DNA from 3 places in the Proteus sp. CA142267 genome. Region 1 is predicted to be linked to each of the others. Evidence: predicted binding sites of a transcription regulator. Region 1 holds the regulator's gene; each other region holds the start of a gene.
The links. The regulator CRP, encoded in region 1, controls carbon source genes, mostly activating them, when cyclic AMP is high. The targets are predictions, from matches to a motif close to ATGTGANNNNNNTCACAT.

Region 2: cdd (cytidine deaminase) is a predicted target of CRP. The motif match lies at 2,601-2,618, and genes of this name have one in related genera.
Region 3: gntK (gluconokinase) is a predicted target of CRP. The motif match lies at 1,510-1,527, and genes of this name have one in related genera.

What each region holds. Positions count from the first base shown of each region.
Region 1 is NZ_QPMG01000009.1:159,401-163,697, reverse strand. It holds gene C0T34_RS14725 (phosphoribulokinase) at 1-851, shown strand, start outside; gene C0T34_RS14720 (OsmC family protein) at 941-1,348, opposite strand; gene crp (cAMP-activated global transcriptional regulator CRP) at 1,662-2,294, shown strand; gene C0T34_RS14710 (aspartate aminotransferase family protein) at 2,389-3,603, opposite strand; gene C0T34_RS14705 (aminodeoxychorismate synthase component II) at 3,721-4,296, opposite strand.
Region 2 is NZ_QPMG01000002.1:199,648-203,944, reverse strand. It holds gene metG (methionine--tRNA ligase) at 1-830, shown strand, start outside; gene C0T34_RS06670 (CidA/LrgA family protein) at 965-1,438, shown strand; gene C0T34_RS06665 (CidB/LrgB family autolysis modulator) at 1,432-2,133, shown strand; gene cdd (cytidine deaminase) at 2,681-3,565, shown strand; gene C0T34_RS06655 (NAD-dependent malic enzyme) at 3,779-4,297, shown strand, end outside.
Region 3 is NZ_QPMG01000010.1:50,830-55,126, forward strand. It holds gene C0T34_RS15110 (iron ABC transporter substrate-binding protein) at 1-97, opposite strand, end outside; gene gntR (gluconate operon transcriptional repressor GntR) at 329-1,324, shown strand; gene gntK (gluconokinase) at 1,647-2,201, shown strand; gene gntU (gluconate transporter) at 2,198-3,535, shown strand; gene C0T34_RS15130 (methyl-accepting chemotaxis protein) at 3,686-4,297, shown strand, end outside.

The DNA of each region.
Region 1 (4,297 bases):
TCATTGCAGTGACTGGTTCAAGTGGTGCAGGAACTACCACAACAAGCCAAGCTTTTCGTAAAATATTCCAACAACTCAATGCAAATGCTGCATTAATTGATGGAGATAGTTTTCATCGCTATACCCGTCCTGAAATGGATATGGCGATAAGAAAAGCCAGAGAACAAGGTAGACATATCAGTTATTTTGGCCCTGAAGCAAATGATTTTAGCTTACTGAGTAAGACCTTAAGTCAATATAGCGATACAGGACAAGGGCAATCTCGCAAATATCTACACTCTTATGATGAAGCAACCCCTTACAACCAATTACCAGGAACATTTACTCCTTGGGAGCCATTAGCTAGTAATACTGATGTTCTCTTTTATGAAGGATTGCACGGCGGCGTTGTTACCAACGAACATGATGTCGCTCAACATGTTGATTTATTGGTCGGTGTTGTTCCTATCGTCAACCTAGAGTGGATACAAAAGCTTATCCGAGACACGACAGAAAGGGGGCACTCACAAGAGGCGGTAAGAGATTCAGTTGTACGCTCAATGGATGATTATATTAGCTACATTATTCCTCAATTTTCACGCACTCACATTAACTTCCAACGCGTTCCGACCGTTGATACTTCGAACCCTTTTTCTGCCAAAGCAATTCCCACTCTTGATGAAAGCTTTATTGTTATTCGTTTTCGTGGCTTAACTGATATTGATTTTCCCTATTTACTTGCGATGTTACATGGCTCGTTTATGTCAACAATAAACACTATTGTTGTACCGGGCGGGAAATTGGGATTAGCGATGGAATTAATTATGGCACCATTAGTCAAAAAATTATTAAATGGCGAAAAGATAAGTTAACCAAAATAAAATTTGTCTCTATAAAAATAATATCCCTTAATTAATGGGATATTATTTTTCAAATTAAACTTTATTTTAAAATATCAAAATTAGTCAATATCTTTTATTTCAAATGAATGCGTAATATTGGCTGCTTTTCCTAACATTAAAGAAACAGAACAATATTTTTCTGCGGATAATTGAACTGCTCGTTCTACAATTTTATCCGTTAATTCTTTACCTGAAACAATAAAATGTAAATTGATATCAGTAAATAAACGAGGGGCTTCTTCGCGTCGCTCTGATGTTAATTTCACTTCACAATCAGTCACTTGGTGACGACCTTTACGTAAAATGCTTACGACATCAATAGCGCTACATCCACCCGCAGCAATTAATACCATTTCCATTGGGCTTGGGGCTTTATCACCCGAATTCCCATCCATCATAATTTGATGGCCTGATGAAGATTCACCGACAAAAGATAAATCTTCAACCCACTTAACTCGTGCTTCCATTTATTTTCCCCCTAAAGATGACAGAAACTAAAAGAGTACATTCTCATAATTCAACTAGCAATTAGCAAATAGGTTTATTATGCTGACTGCGTAAAACGAGACTTAATGCACTAATTGTGTTAAAAACAATATCTGCTTGATGATAGTGGTTAAGATCAATGCATTATTTTCTCATTTATTATAATCTACTCCATATTAACTTACCGTGTTCTCAGGAAGTTAATAGGTAAAGATAGGATTTTTAAGCACGCTGTCTCAAAAGGGAACCTATCCGTTTTGAAAGGCTGCATTTAACGTACAGAGGATAACGCGAATGGTTCTCGGCAAGCCGCAAACAGACCCGACTCTTGAATGGTTTTTGTCACACTGCCATATTCACAAATATCCATCCAAGAGCACGCTGATCCACCAAGGTGAGAAAGCGGAAACACTTTATTATATTGTTAAAGGTTCCGTGGCTGTTCTTATTAAAGATGAAGAAGGAAAAGAAATGATCCTCTCCTACCTAAATCAGGGGGATTTCATCGGTGAACTTGGATTATTTGAAGAAGATCAAGAACGTAGTGCATGGGTTCGAGCAAAAACAGCCTGTGAAGTAGCAGAAATTTCCTATAAAAAATTCCGCCAATTAATTCAGGTTAACCCTGATATTCTGATGCGCCTTTCTGCTCAAATGGCGAACAGATTACAAACAACATCAGAAAAAGTAGGTAACCTTGCTTTCCTTGATGTAACAGGCCGTATTGCACAAACCTTATTAAACTTAGCAAAACAACCCGATGCAATGACGCATCCTGATGGCATGCAAATTAAAATTACACGTCAGGAAATTGGTCAAATCGTTGGTTGTTCACGCGAAACTGTAGGCCGTATTCTGAAAATGCTGGAAGATCAAAACTTGATCTCCGCACACGGTAAAACTATCGTCGTTTACGGGACTCGCTAAGTTTTCCCGCTCGAAACAAACAATAGCCCATAACAGGGCTATTGATATACTTTTTGTTAAACCCCATCCTCGTTGATGGGGTTTTCAGTTGATACTATCCTTTTACAAATTCTGCAATAGCCGCTTTCAATGCCACCATTCCTTCTTGCAGTTCTTCTTGAGTAATAATTAACGACGGTGTAAAACGCATCACATCAGCCCCTGCGTTTAACATCATTAAGCCATGTTTAGCAGCAAGACCGAGTAACTCTTTGGCTTTACCTTCATATTGTGGCGCTAATTGCGCTCCTATCAACAAACCTTGTCCACGGATTTGCGAAAAGACCTGGTACGTTTGATTGATTGCCGCCAGTTCATCCACAATCCATTGATAGCGCTTTTCTACACCCTCAAGTACCTCTGGTGTATTAATTAAATCAAATGCGACATTACCCACTGCACAAGCTAATGGATTGCCACCATAGGTTGTACCATGCGTTCCAACACCCATTGCGGAAGCTATCTCATATGTTGTTAACATCGCACTGAGTGGAAAACCGCTTCCCAGCGCTTTGGCGGTTGTAATAATGTCTGGTGTCACATCATAGTTCATATAGGCAAACAGTTTACCTGTACGCCCCATACCTGTTTGTACTTCATCAAGAACAAGCAGAGCTTGATGCTTATCACACAACCGACGTAGCCCTCTCATAAACTCAGGTGTTGCCGCTGTTACGCCACCTTCACCTTGAACTGGCTCTAAAACAACGGCACAAGTGTGGTCATCCATAACCGCTTTAACAGCATCTAAATCATTAAACGGTACATGCACGATATCGGCAGGCTTAGGACCAAAACCATCCGCATATTTAGGTTGTCCACCAACCGATACTGTAAACAGCGTTCTGCCATGAAATGCATTGTGAAAGGCAATAATTTTAGTTTTATAAGGGCTATGGCGAGTAATGGCATAATGGCGAGCCAATTTAAATGCGGCTTCATTTGCTTCTGCACCCGAATTGGCAAAAAAGACACGTTCTGCAAATGTGTTATCTATTAATTTTTGTGCTAAACGTAATGCAGGTTCATTCGTAAAAATATTACTGACGTGCCAAAGTTGCTCACTTTGTTCTTTCAAGGCTTGATTTAGAGCTGGATGAGCATGCCCTAGTGCTAAAACCGCAATACCACCAGCAAAATCGATATACGATTTTCCTTGCTGATCCCAAACACGGCTACCCATCCCTTTGACAGGAATAAATTCTGCGGGTGAATAAATTGGCAACATTACTTGATCGTATGTTGCCCTATTGATGCTTTGATTTGTCATTACCCCACCTGATCGTTACCCATATTCAATATGAAAATATAATCACTAAATATGAATAAAAAATCAAATGTGGTTTTGTATAAAAAGACGTTATTTCGCTATTTAAATGCTATCCATTTAATATTTAAGGAAATTATTTAATAGCTCATGTCCTTGTTCACTTAAAATACTTTCCGGGTGAAATTGAACCCCTTCAATTGGCAGTGTACGATGGCGAATTCCCATAATTTCATCAACATTTCCATCATGTTGGCTCCATGCCGTCACTTCAAAAGGTACTGGTAATGTTGTCGCATCAATCACCAAAGAGTGGTAACGCGTCACACTTAAAGGTCGATTAAGTCCCTTAAAAACACCTTGTTGATTATGATGTATTAATGAATTTTTACCATGCATCACTTCTCGTGCTCTGATAACCGATGCACCAAAAGCTTGCCCTATCGCTTGATGTCCAAGACAAACCCCAAGAATAGGAATTTCACCGGCAAACCGCTGTATAACCTCAAGAGAGATACCTGCTTCATCAGGAGTACAAGGTCCTGGCGAGATAACAAGATGTGCTGGCATCATCTTTTCTATCTCTTTAAGTCCGATCTCATCGTTACGCTTAACAACAACCTCAGCACCCAATTCACAGAAATACTGATAGAGGTTGTAAGTAAACGAGTCGTAATTATCAATAAGTAACAGCATA
Region 2 (4,297 bases), on a different contig from region 1:
TCAGCAAGCGTTTTGATGGCAAATTAGCAGATTCTTTAGATGATGCTAAGCTTTATCAACACTTTGTTGATATGAAAGAAACCATTGCACAATCATTTGAAAATCGTGAATTTAGTAAAGCTGTTCGTGAAATCATGGCATTAGCAGACGAAGCTAACCGTTATATCGACGAAAAAGCGCCTTGGGTAGTGGCAAAACAAGAAGGTCAAGATGCTCAGTTACAAGCAATCTGTACAATGGGAATTAACTTATTCCGCGTGTTGATGACGTATCTGAAACCAGTATTACCTTCACTAACAGAACGTTCAGAAGCCTTTTTACAAACCCAATTAACATGGGATGCACTAGAACAACCACTGTTAGGCCAAGAGATCACTAAATTCAAAGCGTTGTTTAACCGCATTGAAATGGATAAAGCCAATGCAATGGTTGAAGCATCAAAAAGCACCATTGCACCTGTAAAAGAAGTGACAGGTCCATTAGCAGATTCACCAATTCAAGAGACCATCAAGTTTGATGATTTTGCGAAAATCGATATGCGTATTGCTGAAATTAAACAAGCCGATTTTGTTGAAGGCTCAGACAAACTGCTGAAACTAATTTTGGACTTAGGAGGCGAAACTCGCCAAGTATTCTCAGGTATTCGTACTGCATACCCAGATCCTAAAGTGTTAGAAGGTCGCTTAACGGTAATGGTGGCAAACTTAGCACCTCGTAAAATGCGTTTTGGTATTTCAGAAGGCATGGTAATGGCAGCAGGCCCTGGCGATAAAGATATCTTCTTACTCAGCCCAGATTCTGGTGCAAAACCGGGCCAACAAGTGAAATAACAACCAAGATTCATTTGCCAAATAAATACATGGCGGGGTTCTATTAGAGCCCCGCTCTTTTTTTATTGTGATCCATAGCACACTTTCAAAATCGGTGTATGATAATTCTGTTAGTTGATTTGGGACACTTACTTATGAAATCTAAACGGGCACGATTGCAGATTACACTTTGGCATTATCTACGATCTTTTTTGGTACTTTATCTTTGTCTTTTTGCTGGTAATCTTATTTCAGCCCTCCTACCCTTTGCGGTTCCAGGCAGTATTGTTGGGTTACTGATCCTTTTTGGTTTACTTGCTTTCCAGCTTATCCCTTTGCGTTGGGTTAAACCTGGCGCCAATATCCTGCTGAAAAATATGTCATTACTCTTTATCCCTATCGGGGTAGCCGTAATGAATTATTATGATTTACTTAGTCAGCAGCTTTTCCCTATCGTTTTAGCCTGTATAGTCAGTACGTTTGGGGTTATGGCACTGGTTGCTTACTGTTCACATTATGTTCATCGGGAGCGTATTATCGTAGGTTCAAAACCAGATCAAGTTGAAGATGTTATTGAAACAAAAGAAAAAGATGATGATAAAGCATTAAGTGAGAAGAAAAAATGTTAGTGTTAATGAATATATGGTGGTCACTTCCTTTAACCATAATTATCTTTTATTTATCACGTAAACTTGCTGCTCGTTATAAATTACCTATATTGAACCCTTTACTTATTGGTATTGCGGTTATTATTCCTATCTTGTTAATTACACATACTCCTTACGAACACTATTTTGCTGGTAGTCGTATTTTAAATGATTTATTACAACCTGCCGTTGTTGCTTTAGCTATCCCGCTTTATCAGCAATTACACCAAATTCGCGCACAATGGAAATCACTGATAAGTATTTGCTTTATTGGTAGTGTTGCTGCCATGGTCAGTGGTACTGCGATTGCCTTATGGGCAGGAGCAACTCCCGAAATTGCCGCATCAGTCTTACCTAAATCAGTCACAACACCTATCGCAATGGCAGTTGCAGACTCCATAGGTGGTATTCCTGCAATCAGTGCTGCATGTGTTATTGCAGTAGGTATTTTAGGTGCCATTTTTGGTCACACTCTATTCAAGATATTGCGAATTCCAACTCACGCCTCTCGGGGATTAGCGATGGGAACCGTTTCGCATGCAGTAGGAACAGCAAGAGCGGCAGAAGTGGATTATATCGAAGGTGCTTATAGTTCATTAGCATTAATGACCTGCGGGATTATTACCTCTTTACTTGCTCCGTTTATCTTCCCTATTATTTTGCATCTTTATAGTTAATCTCATTTCCAGTGGTAAAACAAAAACCTTCGCCTAATTAAGACGAAGGTTTTTTTATGCCAATTCAGAAATTAATAAAGATACTTCGGTTAATTCACCCTTTCTAAGTTTCAATGCCATATTAATCATTGATGTAAAATGTGCATTTTTCACTATTTCAGTATCAACTAAGCCTTTAGAAGCAAGCCAATTTGCAATTTCACTTCAATCATAAAGGGGGTTTTTTCCTATAACACGCAAATAAGGTGTTGGAAATTTTCCATTAATTCATTCGCTATTTACAAGAAATAAACGTTTATTTTATAAGTACGGCATTAATAGATTTGGATTAGCGAGTTATCACAGAAGTGTTCAATTAAAATTTCATTCCCTTTGGAGATTTTTCATCTCACTATTTTTGAGAAAAATGCTATAAATTTGAGATATATCTCTCAATTAATGAATTTGTTGCAATTGTTTCATTGAAAATATGATTTTCATCACATATAAGAATGGGTAAAGATGCCTAGAATCTTATAATACAGAAAGATTAATGGGAGACTCATGTATGCATACTCGTTTTCAGGCAGTTTGGTCAGATTTATCCCCTCAGTTACAACAAGCACTTGCTCCTTATCTTGAGCAGGATGAATTCCCTGCAATGTTTACGGCAGAACAGGTCAACGCCATAAAAACACAGTTACAATGTAATGATGATGCCTTAGCCCTAGCACTTTTACCTGTTGCTGCTGCTTGTGCTGTTGCACCTATCTCTAATTTTAAAGTCGGTGCAGTTGCGCGTGGTGAAAGTGGTAATCTCTACTTCGGTGCCAATATGGAATTTGCTGGCGCTCCGCTACAACAAACTGTTCACGCTGAACAAAGTGCTGTGACTCATGCATGGTTACGTGGTGAATCTCGCTTAATCTCCGTCACTGTTAACTATACACCTTGTGGTCACTGTCGCCAGTTTATGAACGAATTGAACAGTGGCACCCATATTCAAATTCAGTTACCGGGTAGAAAAATGGCAACATTAGGTGATTATTTACCTGATAGCTTTGGCCCGAAAGATCTCAATATCACCTCTTTATTAATGGACAAAGTTAATCACGGTTACAAAATTGATAATCCTAGTGAATTAGCACAACAGGCACTACAAGCCGCTAATCGTAGCCATGCACCTTATAGTGAGTCACATAGTGGTATTGCTGTTCAAATGAAAAGTGGCAAGATTTTCCAAGGTAGTTACGCAGAAAATGCCGCATTCAACCCAAGTTTACCGCCATTACAAGCCGCATTAATTTTGTTAAATATGGCAGGTGAAAGTGTAATGGATATTGAATCTGCTGTCTTAATCGAAAAAACAGAAACAATTTTAACGCAATGGGATGCAACACAAGCAACATTAACTACTTTAGGTTGTCGCCAAATGCAACGCATCACTTTGTAAAAAGTTTTAACTTATTCCTCTAAAAATCTCTCCTAAAAAAGCATCAGCATGTAAATTTTGCTGATGCTTACCAGAAAAAGTTGTAACAACCGTATCTATCTCTCATTTCTAAGCATAAAAATCATAAAAAAATAACATAAGCTGTACATATTTTTATTATTTTGTAGGATCTACAATTGTCATGTGACTAACTGCCTTACAAGAGTATTTTTCATGGAACTGGAACACGAAAGTAAACGCCCTCTCTACATCCCGTATGCAGGTCCCATCCTGCTTGAATTTCCCCTGTTAAATAAAGGTAGTGCTTTCAGCGAAGAAGAACGCAGCACCTTTAACTTACATGGTTTACTGCCTGAAGCAGTTGAAACCATCGAAGAGCAGGTCGAACGCGCTTATCGCCAATATCTTGATTTCAAAAACGATAACGATAAACATATTTACCTACGAAATATCCAAGATACCAATGAAACCCTGTTTTACCGTCTATTGGAATCTCACCTAACTGAAATGATGCCTATCATTTACACACCAACAGTAGGTGAAGCTTGTGAACATTTCTCTGATATTTATCGTCGTGCTCGTGGTTTATTTATCTCTTACCCTAACCGCGCCAATATCGATGATATGCTACAAAACGCCACGAAACAGAACGTAAAAGTCATTGTTGTAACAGATGGCGAACGTATTCTTGGTCTAGGTGACCAAGGTATCGGTGGTATGGGTATTCCTATC
Region 3 (4,297 bases), on a different contig from region 1:
TACGTGAGGTTATTGCTGCTCTTACAGAATGCGGAAGCGCTGATAATGCCGCAATTGTTGTGAGGTAAGTTAGAAATTGTCGTCTACGGATCGCCATAAGTTCACACTGTTTATTGTTTTATATTGGTATCGTTGTTTCATTTATTATATAGCGATGAATACTATATTTCCTTTGGCTTAAGTCAAGGGATCATCAGTCAAAATCAAATCTAAGCACACATCTGCAAAACTTTATTCGAAATAGTGTATAACCTAAGGCTATAATCAGCATTCTTGGAAAATTAAAGCGCGTATTAATACGAGTGTTTTTGGATAGTTGCGATATAAAATGAAGAAAAAACGCCCCTCATTACAGGATGTCGCTTCACGAGTTGGTGTTACCAAAATGACAGTGAGTCGTTTTTTGCGTAATCCCGAGCAAGTCTCTGAAGCTTTACGAGAAAAAATTGCGCGCGAATTAGATAGCCTCAATTATATTCCTAATCGTGCCCCTGATATTTTATCGAATTCGACCAGTCATGCGATTGGGGTATTGCTACCTTCTTTAACTAACCAAGTTTTTGCTGAAGTTATTCGTGGCATTGAATCAGTAACCGATAAATACGGTTATCAAACCATGTTAGCACACTATGGATATCGTGCTGAAAAAGAAGAAGAGCGCCTACTTTCACTACTCTCTTATAATATCGATGGGCTAATTCTCGCTGAAAGAACGCATACACCAAAGACAATAAAAATGTTAGAAACTGCAGGTATTCCTGTGGTAGAAATCATGGATAGCGTTTCACCTTGTTTTGATTCGGCAGTGGGATTAGATAACGTTGACGCTTCAGAACAGATGGTCAATGAAATGATCAAACGTGGATGCAAACGGGTTATCTATCTTGGTGCTAGACAGGACGAACGAACTTTAATGCGTTTACAAGGTTATGAAAAAGCAATGCAAAATGCGGGCTTACCTATTGGCAATGTGATGACGCCAAAAAGCTCATCTTATTCGCTAGGGGCTGAGTTATTACATGCTGCCCGTAAGCAATATCCTGATTTAGACGGACTTTATTGCACTAATGACGATATCGCAATTGGTGCCATTTTTGAGTGTCAACGTTTAGGTATGTCTGTGCCAGAGGATATTGCGATATCGGGTTTCCACGGGCACGATGTTGGACAAGTGATGACGCCTCGTCTGGCGAGTATCTTTACCCCTCGTGATGAAATGGGGCAACAAGCTGCTGATTTATTGCTTAAGCGAATGAAAGGCAAAATTGCTCGTGGCCAAGTGATTGATGTTGGTTTCCGCATTATTACTGGCGAAAGTATATAATAAATTAACTCATTGATAATTTAGAAAATAATGTTTTTAAAACCCTATTGTTACGTTTGTAACAGTAGGGTTTTTTTATTTGATATGCCTTCTTTCTTTCAGTGTTATTACTCCCAATTTGGCTGTGAATAAAAAGAAGTTGGTCAGATATTTTGTTGTCATTTTGTAGATCATCTTACTTTCATTTGAGAGTAGCTTCACATTTTCACTTCTTAGTTGATCTTCGTTGTTGTATTTACCTTGCCACTTCGGATATGTTACCCGTAACAGTTACGGGTAACATTACAAAAAAGACTTAATATCTGCCTTAAAGGAGCATTCTATGAACGATACCCAATCCCTACACCATGTTTTCATCTTAATGGGGGTATCAGGCAGCGGTAAATCTGCGGTCGCAAGTGGTGTAGCACAACGCACAGGTGCTGCATTTTTGGACGGTGATTTCCTCCATCCTCGCTCAAATATTACTAAAATGGCATCAGGCCATGCTTTAAATGATGAAGATCGTAAACCTTGGCTACAAGCATTAAATGATGCCGCATTTGCAATGCAAAGAACCAATAGTGTTTCGTTAATTGTTTGTTCTGCATTGAAAAAACAGTATCGCGATATGTTAAGAGACGGCAATCAATGCCTGCACTTTTTATATTTAAAAGGTGACTATGCGCTGATTGAAAGTCGTTTAAAAGCGCGTAAAGGGCACTTCTTTAAACCTCAAATGTTAGTGACACAATTTGAAACCTTGGAAGAGCCAACAACAGCTGAAAACGATGTGTATGAAATTGATATTTCAATGCCACTTGATGATGTGATTGAAAGTGCAATTAATAAGATAAATTCAGTCACTCAAGGGACTTTTGAAGGGGAAACGGTATGAGTACATTAACACTTGTGCTAACGGCAGTTGGCTCTGTTTTATTACTGCTCTTTTTTGTTATGTATGCACGTTTACATGCTTTTATTGCATTAATGATTGTAGCCATTGGTGCGGGTATTTTCTCAGGCATGCCTTTGGAAAAAATCACACAAACCATGCAAAACGGAATGGGAGGTACTTTAGGTTTCCTCTCTATTGTTGTCGCACTGGGTGCAATGTTTGGTAAGGTGCTGCATGAAACTGGGGCATTAGACCAAATCGCAGTACGATTATTAAAATATTTTGGTGAGAAACGTGCCAACTATGCATTAGGTATCGCAGGTTTAATTTGTGCTTTACCTCTGTTCTTTGATGTGGCCGTTGTCTTATTAATTGGTGTTGTATTTGCTGTTGCTCGCCGTACAGGTGGCAATGTAGTGAAAATGGCAATCCCTTTATTTGCAGGTGTTGCAGGTGCAGCCGCCTTCTTATTACCGGGGCCAACACCGATGTTGTTAGCTGACCAAATGAATGCAGATTTTGGTTGGATGATCTTAATTGGTCTGTGTGCGGCTATTCCGGGAATGTTATTAGCAGGTCCTATCTTTGGTAACTTTATCAGCCGTTACGTTACCTTAGAATTACCAAAAGATTTGTCTGAACCAAGTTTAGGTCAGAACAAAATGCCTTCCTTTGGTTTTAGTCTTGCACTGGTGTTATTACCTTTAGTGTTAGTGGGATGCAAAACCATTGGTGCACGTTTCGTTGAGAAAGGTTCAGAGCTGTATAACATTCTTGAATTTGTTGGTCATCCATTTATCGCTATTCTTGTCGCGTGTTTAGTGGCTATTTACGGCTTAGCAATCCGTCGTGGTATGAGTAAAGAAAAAGTGATGGAGATTTGTTCTGCTGCAATCCAACCCGCAGGGATCATTTTACTGGTAACAGGTGCTGGTGGTGTCTTTAAACAAGTGTTGGTAGATTCTGGTGTCGGCCCTGCATTGGGTAATGCTTTAATTGGTGCAGGTATGCCAATCGCAGTCGCATGTTTTATTCTGGCTGGTGCAGTGCGTGTTATTCAAGGTTCAGCAACAGTTGCTTGTTTAACTGCTGTCGGTTTAGTTTTACCTGTTATCAATGAGCTGGGTTACAGCGGTGCTCAAATGGCTGCATTATCAATCTGTATTGCGGGTGGCTCTATTATTCTTAGCCACGTTAATGACTCTGGTTTCTGGCTGTTTGGTAAATTTACGGGTGCAACAGAAGCTCAAACCTTAAAAACATGGTCATTAATGGAAACTATTCTTGGCACAACAGGTGCTGTGATCGGTATGATTTTCTTCACATTCCTTTGATATCTAATCTTTATTTTTCATATTATTAGCGCGTCCTTTGACGCGCTTTTTTCATTGCTATAAATGACTATCAAATATGACAGAAAATACCTTGTGTCTCATTAACCTATAGGTTTCTTTATTCGGTGGGCATATTGGGGTTGTCATATTATGGTTGACTATAATTCGCTTTTTATTAAACACACAGATTGTAATATTCACACAATCACACTTATACGTGATTCGATTTTAGCATCAAGCAATAAGCTACAAGATAAGCTTAATTTGCTCGATGAGATGGAACATCTATTTAGCAAGATGCTGGATAATTCCCGCTTATTAACTCAATTTTTAAATGAGGTTGATACCCATTTTACGCATAGTCGAGAAGAAATAGAAAATTTCTCTAGTTGGCTAAAAAAGATTAAAGAGAGCGCCAGCAATATTGATAGGCTTTCCAGTCAGGCGAACCTTTTATCGATAAATTCAGCGATTGAAGCCGGACATATAGGGCGAGAAGGCGCGGGATTTTCAGTCTTAGCCCAAGAGATGAAAAAGTTGTCATTAGAAATCCAGAAACAAGCTTCTTCTATTGCCAGCATAAATAATAATTTAGGTGCTCGTTTTATTCCTGTTAAAGAAACCACAGAAAAAAACCAAGAACAGGTTCAACAAATCAAAATACAGGTAGAAGAAGGACATCAAAATTTAACGTCATTGTCAGAACAAGTGAGCGAGCTTAAACATATTTTTACTTTTATTTCGATGCAACAGTTTTTTAAT